Regions from separate parts of the Pseudomonas kulmbachensis genome, predicted to be linked through region 3. Evidence: predicted binding sites of a transcription regulator. Region 3 holds the regulator's gene; each other region holds the start of a gene.

What was found. The regulator sigma-54, encoded in region 3, starts transcription at its own class of promoters, with help from an activator protein. The targets are predictions, from matches to a motif close to ANTGGCATNNANNTTGCTNT.
Positions count from the first base shown of each region.
Region 1: flgB (flagellar basal body rod protein FlgB) is a predicted target of sigma-54. The motif match lies at 1,737-1,756, and genes of this name have one in related genera.
Region 2: glnK (P-II family nitrogen regulator) is a predicted target of sigma-54. The motif match lies at 5,937-5,956, and genes of this name have one in related genera.

Region 1 is NZ_OY817088.1:3,896,819-3,904,687, reverse strand. Features, by position in the region: gene U5A05_RS18070 (chemotaxis protein CheV) at 1-723, shown strand, start outside; gene cheR (protein-glutamate O-methyltransferase CheR) at 736-1,563, shown strand; gene flgB (flagellar basal body rod protein FlgB) at 1,816-2,223, shown strand; gene flgC (flagellar basal body rod protein FlgC) at 2,227-2,670, shown strand; gene flgD (flagellar hook assembly protein FlgD) at 2,686-3,411, shown strand; gene flgE (flagellar hook protein FlgE) at 3,441-4,760, shown strand; gene codA (cytosine deaminase) at 4,899-6,134, opposite strand; gene U5A05_RS18035 (ribonucleoside-diphosphate reductase subunit alpha) at 6,302-7,869, opposite strand, start outside.
Region 2 is NZ_OY817088.1:174,577-182,445, forward strand. Features, by position in the region: gene dapF (diaminopimelate epimerase) at 1-657, shown strand, start outside; gene U5A05_RS00885 (DUF484 family protein) at 671-1,387, shown strand; gene xerC (tyrosine recombinase XerC) at 1,388-2,284, shown strand; gene U5A05_RS00895 (HAD family hydrolase) at 2,281-2,970, shown strand; gene sutA (transcriptional regulator SutA) at 3,214-3,540, opposite strand; gene U5A05_RS00905 (ammonium transporter) at 4,022-5,359, opposite strand; gene glnK (P-II family nitrogen regulator) at 5,394-5,732, opposite strand; gene U5A05_RS00915 (accessory factor UbiK family protein) at 6,149-6,406, shown strand; gene U5A05_RS00920 (bleomycin resistance protein) at 6,450-6,878, shown strand; partial or broken gene U5A05_RS00925 (HigA family addiction module antitoxin) at 6,882-7,007, opposite strand; gene U5A05_RS00930 (YifB family Mg chelatase-like AAA ATPase) at 7,114-7,869, shown strand, end outside.
Region 3 is NZ_OY817088.1:4,338,535-4,346,403, reverse strand. Features, by position in the region: gene U5A05_RS20125 (class II fumarate hydratase) at 1-1,288, shown strand, start outside; gene U5A05_RS20120 (DUF2753 domain-containing protein) at 1,316-1,765, shown strand; gene U5A05_RS20115 (superoxide dismutase) at 1,767-2,378, shown strand; gene U5A05_RS20110 (ZIP family metal transporter) at 2,406-3,302, shown strand; gene U5A05_RS20105 (HPr family phosphocarrier protein) at 3,516-3,788, opposite strand; gene rapZ (RNase adapter RapZ) at 3,804-4,661, opposite strand; gene ptsN (PTS IIA-like nitrogen regulatory protein PtsN) at 4,664-5,128, opposite strand; gene hpf (ribosome hibernation-promoting factor, HPF/YfiA family) at 5,141-5,449, opposite strand; gene U5A05_RS20085 (RNA polymerase factor sigma-54) at 5,525-7,018, opposite strand; gene lptB (LPS export ABC transporter ATP-binding protein) at 7,257-7,869, opposite strand, start outside.

The DNA.
Region 1 (7,869 bases), 440 kb from region 3:
TCGGGTGCTTTGAAAGACCAGAGCAACCCGTTTGTGATCATCACCGAGTACAACACCAAGACTCAGGGCTTTCTCGTTCGCTCGGTCGAACGTATCGTCAACATGAACTGGGAAGATATTCATCCGCCGCCCAAGGGCACCGGTAACGACCATTACTTGACGGCCGTGACCCGGATGGACGACCAATTGGTCGAAATCATTGACGTCGAGAAGGTCCTGGCAGAAGTTTCGCCATCGCCTGAAACCATCACCCATGGCGTGGTGGATGTTGAAACCCGAACCAAGGCGCTGTCGCTGCGGGTGCTGACCGTCGACGATTCGTCGGTGGCACGCAAGCAGGTTGCCCGTTGCCTGCAAACGGTGGGCGTTGAAGTCGTGTCGTTGAACGACGGTCGTCAGGCGCTGGACTACCTGCGCAAGCTGGTGGAGGAGGGCAAGGACCCGTCCGAAGAGTTTCTGATGATGATCTCGGATATCGAGATGCCGGAAATGGACGGCTACACCCTGACCGCCGAAATCCGCAACGATCCGCGGATGCAAAAATTGCACATCATTCTGCATACTTCGTTGTCTGGGGTATTCAATCAGGCGATGGTCAAAAAAGTCGGGGCTGATGACTTTTTGGCCAAATTCCGGCCTGATGACCTGGCATCCCGGGTAGTCGACCGGATCAAAGCAGCAGACCATAGCCAGGGTTCACCCTTGGCGGTCAAAACGATTTAAGAGGCAGGACATTTGTCGACGGCTAATTTGGATTTTGAACAGTTCCGGGTCTTCCTGGAAAAAGCCTGTGGCATTTTGCTGGGTGAAAACAAGCAGTACCTGGTCTCCAGCCGGCTCAACAAACTGATGGAGCAGCAAGGCATCAAGTCGTTGGGCGAGTTGATTCAACGTATCCAGAGCCAGCCGCGCAGCGGGCTGCGCGAGTTGGTGGTCGATGCCATGACCACCAATGAAACCCTGTGGTTTCGCGACACCTATCCCTTCGAAGTATTGAAGAACAAGGTGCTGCCTGAGCAAATCAAGGCCAATCCGGGGCAGCGCTTGCGTATCTGGTCGGCAGCCTGTTCTTCGGGGCAGGAGCCCTTTTCGCTGTCGATGGCGATTGATGAGTTTGAGCGCAGCAACCTGGGGCAACTGAAGGCGGGCGTGCAGATTTTTGCCACCGACCTGTCAGCCCAGATGCTCAACACCTGCCGCACCGGTGAGTACGACAACCTGGCGATTGGCCGTGGCCTGTCGCCGGAGCGCTTGCAGCGCTATTTCGACCCCAAGGGGCCGGGGCGCTGGGTGATCAAGACGCCGATCAAGAATCGGGTCGAGTTCCGCCCCTTCAACCTGCTGGACAGCTATGCAGGCTTTGGCAAGTTCGACGTCGTGTTCTGTCGCAATGTGCTGATCTACTTCTCGGCAGAAGTGAAGAAAGACATCCTGCTGCGCATTCACAGCACCTTGAAGCCGGGCGGTTATCTGTTTTTGGGCGCCTCCGAAGCGCTCAACGGATTGCCGGATCATTACCAGATGGTCCAATGCAGCCCGGGGATCATCTACCAGGCTAAATAGGCGGACAAATAACCGTAGACCGTAGACCGTAGACCGTAGACCTTCGGCAGCTGCTACGGAAAACCCGAAGCAAAGCGGCAGAAAAGCGGCAGTCAGCGGTCAACCGTTGCCGCTTTTCTGGCATTGCCGCCTCCCATGCCCCTCCCAAAGCCTTGAAATACGGCTCTGTGCCAACTGGCACGGGGTTTGCTCTGTTCATGTCATGTAGAACCTGAATCACATCCTCAGGTCAGCCCACAAAGGTTTTTCGACATGAGCATCAGCTTCGATAAAGCGCTTGGTATCCATGAGCAGGCACTGGGCTTTCGCGCCCAGCGCGCTGAAGTACTGGCCAACAACATCGCCAACGCCGATACCCCGAACTACAAGGCTCGGGACCTGGATTTCGCCTCTGTGCTCGCCGCCCAGAGTGACAAAAACCAGAGCGGCACGTTTGCGTTGAACAAGACCAACACTCGCCATATCGAAGCCCAGGGTCTGAGCAGTGGCGATGAGTCGCTGCTGTACCGCACGCCGATGCAGCCGTCGATCGACCAGAACACAGTGGACGCTCAGATCGAGCAGTCGAACTACGCAGAGAATGCGGTCAACTTCCAGGCCAGCTTCACCCTGCTCAACAGCAAATTCAAAGGGCTGATGTCGGCCCTGCGCGGGGAGTAATTCATGTCTCTAGCCAGTGTGTTCAATATTGCCGGTAGCGGCATGAGTGCCCAGACCACGCGTCTGAACACCGTCGCCAGTAACATCGCCAACGCCGATACCGTGTCGTCGAGCATCGACCAGACCTACCGTGCCCGGCACCCGGTGTTCGCCACTATGTTCGAAGGTGCGCAAAGCAGTACGGGTGACTCGCTGTTTCAGAACCAGGACGGCGCGGGCCAAGGCGTGCAAGTGCTGGGTGTGGTTGAAGACCAAAGCGAGCTGCAGGCCCGCTACGAGCCGAACCATCCTTCTGCCGACGCCAAGGGCTATGTGTATTACCCCAACGTCAACGTGGTTGAAGAAATGGCTGACATGATTTCCGCCAGTCGTTCGTTCCAGACCAACGCCGAGCTGATGAATACCGCCAAAACCATGATGCAGAAGGTCCTGACCCTCGGTCAGTGATAAGGGACGACGCAAATGAGTGTGACCGATTCCACCAGCGGCTTGACCCTTAATCAGGTACTTGCCAACTCTGCCCAGGCCAAGACCACCGACACCAGCGTGGCGGCGGCAACCAAAGGCGTTACCGGCAACACGGCGCTGGGCAAGGATGCGTTCCTGCAACTGCTGGTCACCCAGCTGAAAAACCAGAACCCGCTGGACCCCCAGGACAACACCGCGTTCGTCGCGCAACTGGCGCAGTTCAGCAGCCTGGAGGGCATCACCTCGCTCAACGATACGGTCAACTCCTTGTCGGGCGGGCTGCAGTCCTCGCAGGCTTTGCAGGCATCGTCGCTGGTGGGCCGCTCGGTCATCGTGCAAACCAGTGAAGCCTATGTGGACCCTGCCAGCGACAAGCCATTCAACGGCACCGTGGTGGTCAAGGACGCCGATTCAAAACCCGTCATCACCATTACCGATGCCGACGGAGAGGTGGTCCGCACCCTGGAGCTGGGCAGTCAGAAAGCCGGCAACGCGGACTTTACCTGGGACGGCAAGGACGACGACGGTGTGCTGCTGGACAAAGGGTCCTACACCTTCACAGCGTCGAGCAAAAACGACACCGGCACCACGGCGCTCACCACCTACCTGCCAGCGACCGTTAACAGCGTGACCCTGAGCAAGACCGGTGGCGAAATCATGCTCAACCTCGCAGGTCTGGGCAGCATTGGCATGTCCAAAGTCCAGACCATAGGCCTCTAAGCCGACTCATACGCCTCAAGGAGAGAAACATGTCATTCAATATCGGCCTTAGCGGTCTCTATGCGGCGAACAAGCAACTCGACGTGACCGGCAACAACATCGCCAACGCTGCGACCACCGGCTTCAAGGCATCGCGCGCAGAATTTGCCGATATCTACTCGGCCAGCAAGCTGGGTATCGGCAGCAAGACCGTAGGCAGTGGCGTAAACCTGGCAGCGGTCTCGCAAAACTTTGGTCAGGGCTCGATCAACAACACCGGCAACCTGCTGGATATGGGGATTCAGGGCAGCGGCTTTTTCGTGCTGAGCGACAACGGCTCCTTGAGCTACACCCGTGCCGGCACGTTCAAATCCGACAAAGAGGGCTACGTGACCAGCTCCGATGGCACTGCGCGTTTGCAGGGCTATGGCGTGGATGCGAACGGCAATATCATCAACGGTGTACTGACCGACCTGCGCATCGACACTTCTAACCTGGCGCCCAAGCCTACGGGTTCGGTAACGTCGGAGATCAACCTGAACTCCAGCTCCGATACGATTGACCAGACCAAAATTCCGTTCGATCCGAGCGAGTCCACCAGCTACAGCAAAAAATTCAGCACCATGGTCTACGACACCCAAGGCAACGCGCACCCGATGGACCAGTACATGGTCAAGACCGGTGCCAATACCTGGAGTTCTTACACCCTGATTGACGGTCGTAACCCTGATGGCACGCCAGTCTCGGGCGATGGCGCCAAGGCTCCAGTGGCCTCGACCCTGGAGTTTGACTCGGCTGGTGCGCTGACCAAGGTCACGCAGCCCGATCCGATCAAGGATCAGCCTGAAAACACGCTGGTTGTCAGTGGCTGGAAGCCGGGTGCCATGATCAATGGTAAATGGGACTCGAACGGTGCCGACGCCAAGCCGGGCGGCATTGCCATCAACATGGCCAAGACCACTCAGTACAACACCGACTCCTCGCGTAACCCGCCGACCCAGGACGGCTACGCCACCGGCCAGATCAACAACCTGACCATTGATGGTTCGGGCGTGATGTTCGCCAACTTCAGCAACAACCAAAGCCGCGCCATCGGCCAGATATCCCTGGCCAGCTTTACCAATGAACAAGGCCTGCAGCCGGTGGGCGGTACTGCCTGGAAGGAAACCTTCTCCTCGGGTATGGCTGGCTACGACGCACCGAAAGTTGGCAGCCTGGGGGCCATTCAGTCCAATTCGCTGGAAGACTCCAACGTCAACCTGACCAATGAGCTGGTGGACTTGATCAAGGCGCAGAGCAACTACCAGGCCAACGCCAAAACCATCTCGACGCAAAGCACCATCATGCAGACCATTATTCAGATGACGTGATGGGTGTTATCGGTCATCCAGGCCTTCTGTAGATACTCTGTTGTCGATCAAGCCCTCCTGTGGGAGCGAGCCTGCTCGCGAAGGTCATTCGCGAGCAGGCTCGCTCCCACGATTGTTCTAGTCGCAGTCTCGCTTCGCTCAGCTGAACTCAATCCGCTCCGGCACCCGCGTCATAAGCACCTTGCCAGCACGGATCGACACCCGTGCCTTGGCTTGGCGCCGCACCGCTTCGTAATCATTTTCGGCATCCAGCACCAGTAGATTCGCCGGGCGACCTACCTCGATTCCGTAACCCTCACCCAGATTGAGCGTGCGTGCGCTGTTGTCGGTGACCAGATCCAGGCAGCGCGCCAGATCGTCAAAACCCATCATGTGGCAGATATGCAAACCGGCATCCAGCACCCGCAGGATGTTGCCGTTGCCCAGCGGATACCACGGGTCCTTGATCGAGTCCTGGCCAAAACACACGTTCATTCCGGCCCGATCCAGCTCGGCCACCCGAGTTACGCCACGGCGTTTCGGGAAGGTGTCAAAACGCCCCTGCAAATGAATGCTCTCGGTCGGGCACGATACGAAGTTGATTCCCGAGGCCTTGAGCAACCGGAACAGTTTTGAACAATAGGCATTGTCGTAAGAGCCCATGGCCGTGGTGTGGCTGGCGGTTACCCGGCTGCCCATACCGCGTACCCGTGCTTCTTCGGCCAGCACTTCAAGAAAGCGTGAATGCGGGTCGTCGGTCTCGTCGCAATGCACGTCCACCAGGCAACCGGTGCGCCCGGCAAGGTCCATCAAGAACTTGATCGAACTGACCCCTTGTTCACGGGTGTTTTCAAAGTGCGGAATACCGCCGACCACATCGGCGCCCAACTCTACGGCCAGGGTCATCAACTCGCGCCCACCGGCGTAGGACTCGATACCTTCCTGTGGGAACGCAACGATTTGCAGGTCAATCAGGTGGCGGGTTTCCTCGCGTACTTCAATCATCGCCCGCAGCGCGGCCAGGGTCGGATCGGTGACGTCGATATGGGTGCGTACGTGTTGAATGCCATGCTCGGCCAGCATGCGGAGGGTGGCGTGGGCACGCTGTTTGGTGTCTTCGTGGGTGATGGTTTCTTTACGCTGTGCCCAGCGCTCGATGCCTTCGAACAGCGTGCCACTAAGGTTCCACTCGGGCTGGCCCGCGGTCAGGGCCGCATCCAGATGGATATGCGGCTCTACAAAGGGTGCGATCAGCAACTGGCCTTGAGCATCGATATCTGCACTCTGCGCCGCTACTGTGCCGGGCTGCAAGGTGATGGCGCTGATGCGTTCGCCTTCGCAACTGACCGTATACAGGCCGGGTGTTCTACGCAGCGTGGCATTGATGATGTTCATAGTCGTTCCTATCGTTGGACACTAACAATGTAGTCGCAGCCTTCGTGCCTCGGCAGCGACTTCGGGAAGTTTTTCTCCCCAAAAAACAAAACCCCCGTTAAGCCCAACTGTTGCCAGGGCTTAACGGGGGTTTATGGTCAGGCGGTTAACCCGCCTGCCAGCTCAGCTTATTGGCAAGCTTCGCAATCCGGCTCGTCAATCGCGCAAGCCTTTGGCACAGGTGCTGGACCGGCCGGGGCGGCAACTACGTCTTCGCTGTTGTTGCCGTTCGACACGGCGTTGAGCTTGCCAGTGTTGACGGTGGACTTCTCGGTGCTGGTCGCGGCCAGGGCACGGAGGTAGTAAGTGGTTTTCAGACCACGATACCAAGCCATGCGGTAGGTCACGTCCAGCTTCTTGCCCGAAGCGCCAGCGATGTACAGGTTCAGCGACTGAGCCTGGTCGATCCACTTCTGACGACGGCTGGCGGCGTCAACGATCCACTTGGTGTCAACTTCAAACGCAGTGGCATACAGCTCTTTGAGCTCTTGCGGGATGCGTTCGATTTGCTGCACGGAACCATCGTAGTACTTCAGATCGTTGATCATGACCGAGTCCCACAGATCGCGAGCCTTGAGGTCGCGAACCAGGTACGGGTTGATCACGGTGAATTCGCCCGAGAGGTTCGATTTCACGTACAGGTTCTGGTAGGTCGGTTCGATCGACTGCGATACGCCAGTGATGTTGGCGATGGTCGCGGTCGGTGCGATGGCCATGATGTTGGAGTTACGAATGCCTTTCTGTACACGGGCGCGAACCGGTGCCCAGTCCAGGGATTCGTTCAGGTCAACGTCGATGTACTTCTGGCCACGCTGTTCGATCAGAATCTGTTGCGAATCCAGCGGCAGGATGCCCTTGGACCACAGCGAACCCTGGAACGTCTCGTAAGCGCCACGCTCGTCAGCCAGGTCGCAAGAAGCCTGGATCGCGTAGTAGCTGACCGCTTCCATCGACTTGTCGGCAAACTCAACGGCGGCCTGCGAAGCGTAAGGAATGTGCTGCAGGTACAGAGCGTCCTGGAAGCCCATGATCCCCAGGCCCACTGGACGGTGCTTGAAGTTCGAGTTGCGAGCTTGCGGCACCGAGTAGTAGTTGATGTCGATAACGTTATCGAGCATGCGTACGGCTACGTCGATGGTGCGCTTGAGCTTGTCGGTGTCCAGCTTGCCGTTGACGATGTGGTTCGGCAGGTTGATCGAGCCCAGGTTGCAAACGGCGATCTCGTCCTTGTTGGTGTTCAAGGTGATCTCGGTGCACAGGTTCGAGCTGTGAACCACGCCCACGTGCTGCTGCGGGCTACGCAGGTTGCACGGGTCTTTGAAGGTCAGCCAAGGGTGGCCGGTTTCAAACAGCATGGACAGCATTTTACGCCACAGGTCTTTGGCCTGGATGGTCTTGAACAGCTTGATCTTGCCAGGGTACTGGGACAGTGCTTCGTAGTACTCGTAACGCTCTTCGAAGGCCTTGCCGGTCAGGTCGTGCAGATCCGGTACTTCGGATGGCGAGAACAGGGTCCACGGGCCGTCATCGAAGACGCGCTTCATGAACAGGTCAGGGATCCAGTTGGCAGTGTTCATGTCGTGGGTACGACGACGGTCATCACCGGTGTTCTTGCGCAGCTCGATGAACTCTTCGATGTCCATGTGCCAGGTTTCCAGGTAAGCACATACAGCGCCTTTGCGCTTGCCACCCTGGT
Region 2 (7,869 bases), 1.1 Mb from region 3:
GATTTCCGTTACCGGATCTTCAACTCCGACGGCTCCGAAGTTGAGCAATGCGGCAACGGTGCGCGCTGTTTTGCGCGCTTTGTGCTCGACAAGCGTTTGACCACCAAGCGCCAGATCAAGGTCGAAACCAAAAGCGGCATCATCGAACTGAACGTGCGCAGTGATGGGCAAATCAGTGTCGACATGGGCCCGCCGCGTCTGGTCCCGGCCGACATCCCGTTTGTGGCCGACGCGCAAGCGCTGAGCTACGAACTGGATGTCGACGGGCAGACTGTTGAGTTGGCTGCCGTGTCGATGGGCAACCCCCATGCGGTATTGCGTGTTGACGATATCAACGCCGCGCCGGTGCATGAGCTGGGCCCAAAAATTGAACATCACCCGCGCTTTCCGGCGCGGGTCAATGTCGGTTTTCTGCACGTAATTGATCGTCAGCGCGGGCAACTGCGGGTCTGGGAACGTGGCGCCGGGGAAACCCAGGCCTGCGGCACCGGGGCTTGCGCCGCCGCTGTGGCTGCGATCAGCCAGGGTTGGATGGACTCACCGCTGATCCTTGATTTGCCCGGTGGCCGTTTGTCCATCGAATGGGCAGGTCCTGGCCATTCAGTGATCATGACCGGCCCGGCGATGCGTGTTTACGAAGGACAAGTCCGTTTATGAGCGAGCGCAACCGATGACCGACAAGACGCAGCCTTCAGACCTCGATGTACCTGTGGATAACTCGCAAGCAAGCACCGTTGCCGCTTATCTAGAGGCGCATCCGGACTTCTTCAGCCAGCGTGATGAACTGCTGCTGGCGCTGCGTATTCCGCACCAGCGTGGTGACACAATTTCGCTGGTGGAGCGCCAACTGGAGCTGTTGCGTGGTCGTAATATCGAGATGCGTCATCGCTTGTCGCAGTTGATGGACGTGGCCCGTGACAACGACCGCCTGTTCGAAAAGACCCGGCGCCTGAACCTCGCCTTGATGGACGCCACCAGCCTTGATGAGCTGGTGATTGCCGTTGAAGACAGCTTGCGTCATGACTTTCAGGTGCCTTTTGTCAGCCTGGTGCTGTTTGGCGACAATCCGATGCCGGTCGGGCGTTGGGTCAGCAGTGCCGATGCACAGCGTGCGCTGGGTGGTTTGTTGACTGAAGGCAAAACCGTCAGCGGCAGCCTGCGCGAGCATGAACTGGACTTTCTGTTTGGCGAAGAGCAGCGTAAGCAAATTGGCTCGACTGCCGTGGTGGCGCTCAATCACCTGGGCTTGCACGGCGTATTGGCGATTGCCAGTCGTGATCCGCAGCACTACAAAAGCACGGTGGGTACGTTGTTCCTCGGCTACATTGCCGAAGTACTGGGCCGGGTGTTACCGCGCTTTACCAACGCTCTGCGCTCGGTACGTTAGATGGAACGGCAACTGGACGCTTACTGCATTCACCTGCGCAGTGAGCGCCAGGTGTCGCCCCATACGCTGGAGGCCTATCGCCGCGACCTGAACAAGGTGCTGGCGTTCTGCGCCAAGGAATCAATCGCCAGCTGGACTGCACTGGATATCCAGCGCATGCGTCAATTGGTATCGCGTCTGCATCAGCAAGGCCAATCCTCACGCAGCATTGCGCGTTTGCTGTCGGCGGTGCGCGGGTTTTATCACTATCTCAATCGCGAAGGCTTGTGCGACCACGACCCGGCAAACGGTCTTGCCCCGCCCAAAGGTGAGCGCCGCCTGCCTAAAACCCTGGATACCGATCGTGCTCTGCAATTGCTGGAAGGGGGCGTCGAGGACGACTTTTTGGCCCAGCGCGATCAGGCCATTCTGGAGCTGTTTTATTCTTCGGGGCTGCGCTTGTCGGAGTTGACCGGGCTTAATCTGGATCAGTTGGACTTGGCTGACGGGCTGGTCGAGGTGCTCGGCAAGGGCAGCAAGACTCGCGTCTTACCTGTTGGTAAAAAGGCCCGGGAGGCGCTACAGGCCTGGTTGCCGATGCGGGCGCTGGCCAACCCGCAGGACGACGCCGTGTTCGTCAGCCAGCGCGGTACACGCCTTGGGCCGCGTGCGATCCAGGTGCGGGTCAAGGCTGCCGGGGAACGTGAGCTGGGCCAGAACCTGCACCCGCATATGCTGCGCCATTCATTTGCCAGCCACTTGCTGGAATCCTCCCAGGATTTGCGTGCCGTACAAGAGTTGCTCGGGCACGCGGACATCAAAACCACGCAAATCTATACCCATCTGGATTTCCAGCATCTGGCATCGGTCTACGACAGCGCCCACCCACGGGCCAAACGCAGTAAGGACAGTGAATGACGATTGAGCTGATTACTTTCGACCTCGACGACACCTTGTGGGACACAGCACCGGTGATTGTGAGCGCCGAAGCCGTATTGCGTGACTGGTTGATGGAGAACGCGCCAAAACTGGGCGTTGTCGAAGTCGGGCATTTTCAGGCGATTCGCGAGCGGGTGTTGAGTGAAGAACCCCAGCTCAAGCACCGGATCAGCGCACTGCGTCGGCGGATTCTGTTCCATGCGCTGCACGGCGCGGGTTACGAGAATGCAGCCGCGCTGGCAGATGATGCGTTTGAGGTGTTTATTGAGGCGCGCCATGCGTTGCACCTATTCCCGCAGGCTGAGCCAACCTTGATTGCGCTGGCCCGGGATTACACCTTGGGCGTGGTCACCAATGGCAACGCGGATGTGCGGCGAATCGGCTTGGGGCATCACTTCAAATTTGTGCTGTGCGCCGAAGACATCGGTATCGCCAAGCCGGATGCGCGCCTGTTTCACGAAGCCCTGCTGCGCGGTGGCGTGGCGGCGGGTGCGGCGGTGCATGTGGGCGATCACCCCGGCGATGATATTGCCGGGGCGCAATTGGCGGGCTTGCGTGCGGTGTGGTTCAACCCGGGTGGCAAGCACTGGGATGGCGACAGGGCCCCGGATGCTGAAATTGGCTGCTTGAGCGAGTTACCGGCAGTGTTGAAAGCACTTGGCTAGGGCCAGCAGCGCAGGCAATACGCTCCGTAGCAGTTGCCGAAGGAACGAGGCTGCGAAGCGGCCGTAAAACCTGAGATCCGAGTTTGACGGGTACACTGCAGTGTCTGATTTTGCGACTGCTTCGCAGCCGATCGCAGCCTCGCTCCGCGAGTCAGCTGCTACAGGGATTAGTGTTGTATTTGCATCACCCACAAAAAAACCCGCAGCGACGGCGGGTTTTTTCTTCAAGCAAACAGCTAACCCTTAGATAGGGCGGCTGCCGTACTTGTTGTCAGGCTTCTTGGGCGGGTCTGCCACCACGTTGGCCTCAACTTCCTGCACCTTGCCACCTTTGGACAAAAACTCTTCCATGGCGCGGGCCAGAGCATCACGCTCCTTGTTTTTGGCTTCTACGCTCGGCAGGTCATCGACTGACACTGCAGCCTTGGATTTGCCTTTGGCCGCAGGGACCGGAGCATCATCGCCACCGTCGTCATCTGCAACGTCCTCGGCTGCCGTTTCCAGGCCATCCTCGGTTTCGTCGTCTTCACCTACTTCGAGGTCATCATTTTCCAGATCGTCGTCGCTCATGTTCTACCCCATGACATACGTAAAGCAGATTAGTTATAGACCAGCTGTGGCAACTGTCGACCGCCGCTGGTGAAAAAGTAGCCTTGGGCAAACCGCGGCTTGCACCTCTTCAGCGTTGTAACGTGAAGAGGGCTTGACGAATACCGACATCATTACGGCGTCCGTCTGAATAAACACCTTGCCAGGCGCCCAGTGCCAGATGCTCCGGCAGCACGGCTCACGGGCCTTGAAAGCGTCGGGAGATCATCCTCGCTTTCGTCGTACTCGAGCATTGTTTTCTGCCCTCGGCGCGCATTCTAGCGTGCTGAAGAAAAAAGCAAAGCGGCTAATAGTCGAGTTGCGTCGCAAGTATTCTTCACTACAACAAGCGTAGAACTTGGAGACCCCCGTAACGTGTAGGGCAAATCATTTCATTACCGAGAATATCGCCTTATTACGGGCAAAAAAAAACCCGGCATGCCGGGTTTTTTTAGAGGCCAAATTACAGGTTGTAGCCCCGCTCGTTGTGCTGAGCCAGGTCGAGGCCCACAGCCTCTTCCTCTTCAGCCACTCGCAGGCCCATCACTGCATCCAGTACCTTGAGGATGATGAAGGTCACGATTGCGGTGTAGATCACAGTGAAGGCGACGCCTTTGAACTGGATCCAGACCTGGGCCGAGATGTCGGTCACTGCACCGAAACCGCCCAGTGCAGGTGCTGCAAATACACCGGTGAGGATCGCGCCGACGATGCCGCCGATGCCGTGTACGCCGAATGCATCCAGGGAGTCGTCGTAGCCCAGTTTGCGTTTGAGGCTGGTGGCGCAGAAGAAGCAGATCACGCCAGCCGACAGACCGATTACGATCGAGCCCATTGGGCCAACGGTGCCTGCTGCCGGAGTGATAGCAACCAGACCGGCGACCACGCCCGAGGCGATGCCCAGTGCGCTTGGTTTGCCGTGGGTGACCCACTCGGCAAACATCCAGCCCAATGCGGCGGCGGCAGTTGCGATCTGAGTGACCAGCATCGCCATACCGGCAGTGCCGTTGGCGGCAGCTGCGGAGCCTGCGTTAAAGCCGAACCAGCCGATCCACAGCATGGCGGCACCGATCAGGGTGTAACCCAGGTTGTGCGGAGCCATTGGGGTGGTCGGGTAGCCTTTACGCTTGCCGAGCACGATGCACGCCACCAGGCCAGCGATACCGGCGTTGATGTGCACCACGGTGCCGCCAGCGAAGTCCAGTACGCCCCAATCACCGAGCAGCGAGCCCGGGCCGCCCCAGACCATGTGCGCAATCGGTGCATAGACCAGGGTGAACCACACGCCCATGAAAACCAGCATGGCCGAGAACTTCATGCGTTCAGCGAACGCACCTACGATCAAGGCCGGCGTGATGATGGCGAAGGTCATCTGGAACGTGACAAACACGGCCTCAGGGAACAGCGCTGCCGGGCCAGTAATGCTGGCGGGTGTGATACCTGCCAGGAACGCTTTGCCCAAGCCGCCGATGAACGAATTGTAGTTAACGACGCCGGCTTCCATCCCCGCGGTGTCGAACGTGATGCTGTAGCCATAAATGACCCACAGAATGCTGATCAGACCGGTGATGGCGAAGCACTGCATCATTACAGAAAGAATGTTTTTGGAGCGCACCATGCCGCCGTAGAACAGCGCCAGGCCTGGAATGGTCATAAACAGCACCAAAGCGGTTGCAGTCAGCATCCAGGCGGTGTCGCCGGAGTTGAGGACTGGAGCAGCCACTTCGTCTGCCGCCATGGCCAGGCCAGGCATTACAACAGACAGCAGGGCTCCGAGCCCTGCGAATTTACGCAGAGTCATAGTGTTTTCTCCTGGGGCGTTGGGGTTTGGCGGCTTAGATTGCGTCGGTATCGGTTTCGCCGGTACGGATGCGAATAGCCTGTTCCAGATTGACCACGAAAATCTTGCCGTCACCAATCTTGCCGGTGTTGGCAGCCTTGGTTATCGCCTCGATAACCCGATCAAGATCCTTGTCGTCAATGGCGACATCAATCTTCACCTTTGGCAGGAAATCGACCACGTATTCCGCGCCGCGATACAGCTCGGTGTGACCCTTCTGCCGGCCGAAGCCTTTGACCTCAGTAACGGTAATGCCTTGTACGCCGATCTCAGACAGCGACTCGCGCACGTCATCCAACTTGAACGGCTTGATAATGGCGGTGACTAGCTTCATGAAACTTCTCCCGAATTGGTGGACTTGCCCCAGGAAAACAAACCCGGCTCAAGTCTAAGCGCAGTGTCTGGCTTTGTAACGCATCGTCAGCCTTCTTCAGGCTGTACAACGTGTGTAAGTCGCTGGTGACGAAAACACTCCTTGAACCACCTGCCGCACTGCCTTCGTCACAGCTACTGCATCAGTGCATGAGTCATGTATGTCTAAGCAGAAACCTTGCCATGTCTGGAAAAATCATTAATTACAGCGATTTAGCGGAAGTTGATGGCTTTTGGCCTGATTCGGCGGGTTGTTTGTGCTCGAAGATGGTGCGTAGGCTGTAGGGGCAATGCGCGAAAAATGTGCAGAAAGCCGTCGGCATTGAGCCCCGACACCCCGTGATACACTCGCTGCCATCAGTTTTAAGGACCTTATCCATGCTCGCGCCCAAAGATCTTCTCGATGCCCTCGGTGGCCACGCTTCACGTTTGTTCAGTGGCGAAACCGCGCTGCCGCGCAACGAAATCGAAAGCCAGTTCAAAGCTTTGCTGCAAAGTGGTTTCAGCAAACTGGATCTGGTGAGCCGCGAAGAGTTCGATAGCCAGATGGTGGTACTGGCCCGTACCCGTGCTCGTCTTGAAAGCCTTGAAGCCAAAGTGGCCGAGCTGGAAGCCAAGCTGCCGCCGACCGAATAACGCTCGAAGGCGGTGCACTTCATATGAACAAGGATGTTTTTGTATGTTGGTCATGAACCCGTTAGTGCCCGAGATGATCGTCTCGGATATTGCCCGCAGCCTGCATTTTTACTGTGGGGTGCTCGGTTTCAAAGTCGAGTACCAACGGCCCGAGGATCATTTTGCGTTCCTGTCGTTCCATGGCAGCCAGCTGATGCTGGAGCAGGATGACCTTGAAGAGTCGTCCTGGCGTGTCGGCCCGCTGGAGCCGCCATTCGGTCGAGGCATGAACCTTTCGATCAAGTGCCCGGACGCCCAGAGCCTGATCGCCCGTCTTGAGGTCGCTGGCCACAGCCTGCGCAAACCCCTCGAAGAGCGCTGGTATCGCAGCAACGATGTGTTGTTTGGCGAGCGCAACTTTTTGGTGCTCGATCCTGACGGCTATTTGCTGCGCTTGGCTGAGGACCTGGGGACCAAAGCGCTGGGAGAGTGAGTGTCAGGCGCAGTTGTGAATGGGTTCAACCTGCTCGCGAATCGTTGCGCCACGCTCGATTTCTGCTTTGCGCAGGTCGTAAGTGGTTTGCAGGTTCAGCCAGAATTCAGGCGTCGTCGCCAGGCAGATCGTACGCAGTGTTCCCATGCCCATTCACATCCGGTATCCATTCCAATCCTGCCCCTGGTTTCTGATTCGCGCAGGATGGGTTTTTTGCGAACTCAAGGAATGAGCCATGGCTCTGGCTATCGTTTACAGCCGCGCCCAGGTGGGTGTGGAGGCGCCTGTCGTTACGGTCGAGGCGCATCTGGCCAATGGTTTACCGGCGTTGACGCTGGTCGGCTTGCCCGAAACGGCGGTCAAGGAAAGTAAAGAGCGGGTACGCAGTGCGATTCTCAATTGCGCACTGGATTTTCCCGCTCGGCGTATCACTCTCAATCTGGCGCCCGCCGACCTGCCCAAGGACGGCGGACGCTTTGATGTGGCCATTGCCTTGGGTATTTTGGCAGCCAGCGGGCAAATACCGGTGGCTGCTCTGGAACAGGTCGAGTGTCTGGGCGAGCTGGCGTTGTCCGGGGCAATCCGGTCAGTTCAGGGCGTGTTACCTGCCGCGTTGGCGGCACGTGCGGCAGGCCGTACCCTGGTAGTGCCGCTGGCCAATGCCGAAGAGGCATGCCTGGCCGCCGGGTTGACGGTGATCGCAGTCGAACACTTGTTGCAGGTAGTGGCGCATTTCGCTGGTCGCGCGGTGATTGAGCCTTACACCGCCAGCGGTTTGCTGCACCTGAGCAAACCCTATCCTGATCTGATCGATGTACAGGGGCAGCTTTCAGCCAAGCGGGCATTATTGATCGCGGCTGCAGGCAGCCATAATTTACTGTTTACCGGTCCGCCCGGCACTGGCAAAACCCTGTTGGCCAGCCGTCTGCCCGGCTTGTTGCCGCCACTCACCGAGCAAGAGGCGCTGGAAGTCGCGGCCATTGCGTCGGTG
Region 3 (7,869 bases):
CGACAACTTCCCCATCAGCCATCAACGCATGCCAGCGCAATTCATTCGCGCACTGATTCTGGCCAAGGCCGCAGCCGCCCAAGCCAACATTGAACTCAAGCAAATCAGCGCTGCCCAGGGCGAGGCCATAGTCGAGGCCGCCCAGATTCTGCTGACCGGTGACTTTATGGAGCACTTCCCGGTGGATATTTTCCAGACCGGATCGGGCACCAGTTCCAACATGAATGCCAATGAAGTGATCGCAACGCTTGCCACGCGGCTGCTGGGTGAGCCGGTTAACCCCAACGATCACGTCAACTGCGGGCAAAGCAGCAACGACATTATCCCGACCACCATCCATGTCAGCGCGGCTCTAGGCTTGCACGAGCAACTGCTGCCCGCGTTGACGCATCTGGTGCAGGTTATCGAGCACAAAGCCGAGCAGGTTCATCAGTACGTCAAAACCGGCCGTACGCACTTGATGGATGCCATGCCCGTGCGCATGAGCCAGGTGCTCAACGGCTGGGCGCAACAGCTCAGGGCTAATATCGAGCATTTGCACAATCTGCAGCCTGCGCTGCAATCGCTGGCGCAGGGCGGTACGGCGGTGGGCACCGGGATTAACGCGCACCCGCAGTTTGCCGCTTTGTTCAGTCAGCAGCTCACGGCCCTGACCCAGGTGAAATTCACTCCGGGCAAAGACCTGTTTGCCTTGATTGGCTCGCAGGACACGGCCGTGTCGGTGTCGGGGCAACTCAAGGCCACTGCGGTTTCGCTGATGAAAATTGCTAACGACCTGCGCTGGATGAACTCAGGTCCCTTGGCAGGCCTGGGCGAGATCGAGCTTGAGGCCTTGCAGCCGGGCTCTTCGATCATGCCGGGCAAGGTCAACCCGGTGATTCCGGAAGCCACGGCAATGGTCGCAGCTCAAGTGATCGGCAACGACACGGTGATCACTATCGCGGGGCAGTCCGGCAACTTTGAACTGAACGTGATGTTGCCGGTAATTGCCCAGAACCTGTTGAGCAGCATCGAGCTGCTGGCCAATTCCAGCCGCCTGTTGGCCGACAAGGCCATCGCCAGTTTCAAGGTCAACGAGGGCAAGCTTAAAGAAGCGCTGGCGCGTAATCCGATTCTGGTGACGGCCCTGAACCCGATCATTGGTTATCAGAAGGCTGCCGAAATCGCCAAGACCGCCTATCAACAAGGCCGCCCGGTGATTGATGTGGCCCTCGAATACACCGACCTGCCACGCAGCCAGCTTGAGGTCTTGCTCGACCCCGAGAAGTTGACTGCAGGCGGCGTTTAACGCATCGACACTGCTTTGGAGGCTCACATGGAACACTGGAAACGCACGATCGAAAGAGCCAATCGCTGTTTCGCCGAGGGCGAGCTGGTCGATGCGCGGGAGCATTACTTGCAGGCGCTGGCGCTGGCACAAGTTCTGTTCGAGCGCTGGAGTGATGCCGACGAAGCAGTAGCGGCTTGTGTCATTTCGCACCACAACCTGGCGGATCTGCACCTGCGGCTCAACCAGCCGGAGGAGAGCGTCGAGTACCTCTGCGCGATCCACCAGCGTTTATTGCAAACCATGCAGAACGCTCGCCTGTCGTCGGCCTTGCGTGAAGCAGCGTTGCGTCAGAGCAGTAAAACCTATGTTGAGCTTTTGAACTTTATCAGTGAGCACGGTGAGTACCCGCGCTCCAATCTTTTACTCAAAAGCAACCTGGCTCAGAGCAGCCATGAATATTCGACAGTTAGCGGCCATCACTTGGGAGCACATTGATATGACTTACACCTTGCCTGCCTTGCCTTATGCCTACGACGCGCTCGAGCCGCACATTGATGCGCAAACCATGGAAATCCACTACACCAAGCATCACCAGACCTATATCAACAACCTGAATGCGGCGGTGGAGGGCACGGAGTGGGCCCAGTGGCCTGTGGAAAAACTGGTGGCCAGTGTTAATCAGTTGCCCGAAAAGCTGCGGGCAGCGGTGATTAACCAAGGTGGCGGGCATGCCAACCATTCGCTGTTCTGGGAAGTTATGAGCCCTCAAGGCGGTGGCAAGCCCGAAGGTGAGTTGGCCAAGGCGATTGATCAGCAACTGGGCGGGCTGGAGACCTTCAAGGAGAACTTCACCAAGGCAGCGCTGACTCGTTTTGGTAGTGGCTGGGCCTGGCTGAGTGTGACCCCGCAAAAAACACTGGTGATCGAGAGCAGTGGTAACCAGGACAGTCCGTTGATGAATGGCAATACGCCGATTCTCGGGCTGGACGTATGGGAGCACGCCTATTACCTGCGCTATCAAAACCGTCGCCCGGAATACATCAATGCGTTTTACAACGTGATTAATTGGCCTGAAGTGGCGCGTCGCTATCAAGCAGCGATTGGCTGAGCCCACTCAAAAGGATTCAGGCGGATTATGGGCACGCAAATATTGGCGGTAGGTGGCGTGCGGATGTTTCGCTATGCCCTCGGCACGCTCTTGCTACTGGCGGGCACAGCCTTGCTGGTAGCCAAGGGTTTGGTCTGGCTGGATCTGGAGCCGAAACTGTTGCGGGCGCTGCAGGGCGGTTCGCTCTGTGCGCTGGGCACTGCATTGGGTGCGGTGCCGGTATTGGTCATTCGTAAAATGCCGGTGGCGGTCAGCGATACCTTACTTGGCTTTGGTGCCGGGGTGATGTTGGCGGCCACGGCCTTTTCGCTGATTGTGCCGGGGATTGCTGCCGCTCAAGGCCTGGGGTTGTCGCCCTGGTCTTCCAGCGGGCTGATCAGTCTGGGCATCATGCTGGGCGCTTTCTGCCTGTTTCTGGTGGATCGCAAGGTCTCGGGTGTCGGGCCGGAGGTGTTCGCCAGCCGCCCAGGCGAGCCGGTTATTGCACCGCGGATCTGGTTGTTTGTGATTGCGATTGTGGCGCACAACATTCCCGAAGGCATGGCGGTCGGGGTGTCGGCGGGGGGCGGTATGCCTGATGCCGATAGCCTGGCGATGGGCATAGCCTTGCAGGATGTGCCTGAAGGGCTGGTGATTGCCTTGGTGCTGGCAGGGGCGGGCATGTCGCGGGTCAAGGCGTTCCTGATTGGCGCAGCCTCCGGTCTGGTTGAGCCGGTGTTCGCGGTGCTCTGCGCTTGGCTGGTCAATCTGGCTGAGGTGTTGTTACCGTTGGGGCTGGCATTGGCGGCAGGGGCGATGCTGTTGGTGGTCACGCAGGAGGTGATCCCGGAGTCGCGGCGCAATGGTCACGAAAAACTGGCGAGCCTGGGGTTGTGTGTTGGCTTTTGCCTGATGATGGTGATGGATACGGCGCTTGGGGCGTAGTCGCAGCCTTCGTTCCTCGCCGGCGACAAGGCGAGCAAAACTCCTGTAGCAGTTGACGAGTAGAACGAGGCTACGTTCGGCTGCGAAGCAGCCGTAAAACCATTCAGCCTTGGTGTTTCAGATAAATCGCGTATACCGGGTTTACGACGATTGCATCGCCGAACGCAGCCTCGTGGAGCTCGTCAGCTGCTACGAGCAATTGCGTCGCTTTGCTCACTCACCCTCATCAAAGAAGTTGTTGATCAGTTTGGCCAGTGCATCCAGAGCTTCCTGCTCCTGCTCACCTTCGGTCATCAGGTGGATGGTGGTTCCCTTGCCCGCAGCGAGCATCATCATGGCCATGATGCTTTTGCCATCTACCATTGATTCAGGAGTACGACCCGCCCGGATCTGACATGGGAACTGCCCTGCGATACCGACGAACTTTGCTGATGCCCGGGCGTGCAAGCCCAGTTTGTTGATGATTTCAATTTCCAGTACAGGCATCGCGGGGTAGATCCTTCAAGTAAGGTCGCGGTGGCGAACCTGGACGTTCTTCAGAGTTTCTTGCAGGCATTTGCCCAAGCGTTCGGTCAGGTACACCGAGCGGTGATGCCCGCCCGTGCAGCCAATACCAATCGTTACATAGGCACGATTACTGGCAGCAAAACGCGGTAGCCACTTCAACAGGTAACTGGAGATATCCTGGAACATCTCTTCGACATCGGGTTGTGCTGCCAGATAGTCGGCAACCGGTTGGTCGAGTCCCGATTGCTCGCGCAGCTCGGGTTTCCAGTACGGGTTAGGCAGGCAACGTACGTCAAAGACCAGATCAGCATCCACTGGCATCCCGCGCTTGAAGCCAAACGACTCAACCAAAAAGGCAGTGCCGGGTTCAGGCTTGTTCAGCAGGCGCAACTTGATGGTGTCACGCAACTGATACAAGTTCAGATTGGTGGTGTTGATGGTCAGGTCTGCGAGGTCAACAATTGGCCCGAGCAGTTGGGTTTCGTCTCGAATAGCTTCGGCAAGTGAGCGGCTTGCGCTGCTGAGCGGGTGACGGCGACGTGTTTCCGAGAAGCGCTTGAGCAAGGTTTCTTCGTCGGCGTCCAGGTACAGAACATCGCACTGGATATGCCGATTACGAACCTCTTCAAGCAGTTGGGGGAAACGTGACAAGTGGCTCGGCAGGTTTCGCGCATCGATCGATACGGCCACCAGCGGCTGCGCCAATTCGGTGTGAATCAGCGCACGCTCGGCCAGTTCCGGCAGCAAGCCGGCTGGCAGGTTGTCGATGCAGTAGAAGCCGTTATCTTCAAGGACGGCGAGGGCTGTACTTTTACCGGAGCCGGAGCGTCCGCTGACAATTACTAAGCGCATGATTAATGACCGTTCTGTACGTCCAGAACAACCTGATACAACGCTTCGTTGCTGGATGCGTTACGCAGTCTTTCGCGAACGTCTTTACGATCGAGCATGCTGGCAATCTGCCGGAGCAGTTCCAGGTGTGCATCGGTTGCCGCTTCTGGCACCAGCAAAACGAACAGCAGGTCGACCGGCGCGCCATCGATGGCGTCGAAATCTATAGGGGCGTCGAGGTGAAGCAAGGCGCTGACTGGCGACTCACAGCCCTTGAGGCGGCAGTGGGGTATGGCGATGCCGTTACCAAAACCGGTAGAACCCAGTTTTTCACGGGCGATAAGGCTCTCAAAAACATCCTGCATTTCGAGACCAGGCACTTCGCGGCTGATCAGGTTGGCAATGTGTTCGAGTGCGCGCTTTTTACTGCCGCCCGGCGCGTTCACCAAGGAACGGCCGGGGGTCAGGATACTTTCAAGTCGGATCATGGGTAGGGAGTATTAACGACCGGTCGCGCCCTGGAGCAGGCTTTGGGTCTTTTCCTTATGCTTTTTCAGTTGGCGATCAAGCTTGTCAGTGAGCAGATCAATGGCGGCATACATGTCGTCATGCTCGGCGTTGGCAACGACTTCTCCTCCATGGATGTGCAAGGTGGCTTCGATCTTCTGTTTAAGTTTTTCGACCGCCATCGTTACCTGTACGTTGGTAATCTTGTCGAAGTGACGCTCCAGTCGGTCGAGTTTTTCGCCGATGTAAGCGCGTAGCGGTTCGGTGACTTCCAGTTGGTGTCCACTGATGTTGACTTGCATACAGTTTCTCCTTTGATGCCATTGCATAAAGCGGCAGGCCGAGCAGCCTGCCACTGAAACGCTGGGGTCCGTGGCTTACATCAACCGCTTACGTTCGCTTGAAGGCGCTATCCCTAGGGATTCGCGGTACTTGGCGACGGTGCGACGGGCTACCTGAATACCTTGTGCCTCCAGTAAACCAGCGATCTTGCTGTCACTCAACGGCTTTTTCTGATTTTCAGCCGCAACCAGTTTTTTGATGATGGCACGGATCGCGGTGGAGGAGCATTCGCCGCCTTCGGAGGTGCTGACGTGGCTGGAGAAAAAGTACTTAAGCTCATAAATACCGCGGGGGGTATGCATGAATTTCTGCGTAGTTACTCGCGAAATCGTTGATTCGTGCATGCCGACAGCTTCTGCGATGTCATGCAGTACCAACGGCTTCATGGCCTCGTCGCCATATTCCAGAAAGCCGCGCTGATGCTCGACGATTTGGGTAGCCACTTTCATCAGGGTTTCGTTGCGGCTTTGCAGGCTTTTGATGAACCAGCGTGCTTCCTGCAACTGGTTGCGCATAAAGGTGTTGTCGGCACTGGTGTCGGCGCGGCGCACGAAACCCGCGTATTGCGGGTTGACCCGCAAGCGTGGCACGGACTCTTGATTGAGTTCTACCAGCCAGCGTTCGTTGTCCTTGCGTACGATCACGTCAGGTACGACGTACTCGGCTTCGCTGGACTCGATTTGCGAGCCAGGGCGCGGGTTGAGGCTTTGCACCAGCTCAATGACCTGGCGCAGCTCGTCTTCCTTGAGCTTCATGCGGCGCATGAGTTGGCTGTAGTCGCGCGCGCCCAGCAGATCGATGTAGTCAGTGACCAGGCGTTTGGCTTCGTTCAGCCAGGGTGTCTTGGCCGGGAGCTGACGCAATTGCAGCAGCAGGCACTCGCCCAGGTTGCGCGCACCGATGCCAGATGGCTCGAATTGCTGAATGCGGTGCAGAACGGCTTCGATTTCATCGAGCTCAATGTCCAGTTCCGGATCGAACGCTTCGAGAATTTCCTCGAGGGTTTCGTCCAGGTAGCCCTGGTTGTTGATGCAGTCGATAAGGGTCACGCCGATCAGTCGGTCGGTGTCAGACATCGGTGCCAGGTTCAATTGCCACAGCAGGTGACTTTGCAGGCTTTCGCCAGCAGAGGTGCGGGTGGTGAAGTCCCACTCGTCATCGTCGTTGCTTGGCAGGCTGCTGGCGCTGGTCTGGTAGATGTCTTCCCAGGCGGTATCGACTGGCAGTTCATTGGGAATGCGGTCGTTCCAGTCGCCTTCGTCCAGGTTATCTACAGTTTGCGCAGATTCCTGGTAAGTCGGTTCCTGAACGTCGGTATTGGGTTTTTGCTCGATGTTGTCGGCCAGGGGGTCTGCATTGTCGAAGTCGTCGCCTTCTTCCTGGCGTTCGAGCATCGGATTGGACTCCAGGGCTTCCTGGATTTCCTGTTGCAGGTCGAGGGTCGACAATTGGAGCAGGCGGATGGCCTGTTGCAGCTGAGGTGTCATCGTCAGCTGCTGGCCCATTCTCAAGACTAGCGATGGTTTCATGGCAGGGGCTTAACACCTTATTCGCCGGCGCACATGGCGCCATCCACTACAGGGCGCGTGAGCGCCAAACATAAGCAAATTATATGCCTGAAACCGATGCGTTTGCCTAGGGGGTGCTCAGATTAGTTTTTTGCTTGCGCAACTAATCGAGAGCGCTCCCCATCGAGCGCCTGGATAATAAAAATCATGCGGACTTTTTTCTGTCCTTGGCGCTCCGGCAACACGCTATATCCTGGCCTTACAAGCGGAATTCATTGCCCAGATACACTTCTCTCACCAACTTGTTGGCAAGAATCGTTTCAGCATCACCTTCGGCAATAAGTTGGCCGTCGTTAACGATATAAGCGGTTTCGCAGATGTCGAGGGTTTCGCGCACGTTGTGATCAGTGATCAGTACGCCAATGCCCTTGGCTTTGAGGTGGTAGATGATTTGCTTGATGTCGCCGACCGAGATCGGGTCAACCCCGGCAAAGGGTTCGTCGAGCAGGATGAACTTGGGGGCGGTGGCCAGTGCCCGGGCAATTTCTACTCGGCGACGCTCGCCGCCCGACAGGCTCATGCCCAGGTTGTCGCGGATGTGGTTGATGTGGAACTCTTGCAGCAAGCTTTCCAGCTCTTTGCGTCGACCTGCCTTGTCGAGTTCCTTGCGGGTCTCGAGGATCGCCATGATGTTGTCGGCTACCGACAGCTTGCGAAAAATCGAGGCTTCCTGCGGCAAGTAACCAATACCGGCGCGTGCGCGACCGTGCATCGGCTCATGGCTGACGTCCAGGTCATCGATCAGGACGCGGCCCTGATCGGCATGTACCAGGCCGACAATCATATAGAAGCACGTGGTTTTGCCCGCGCCG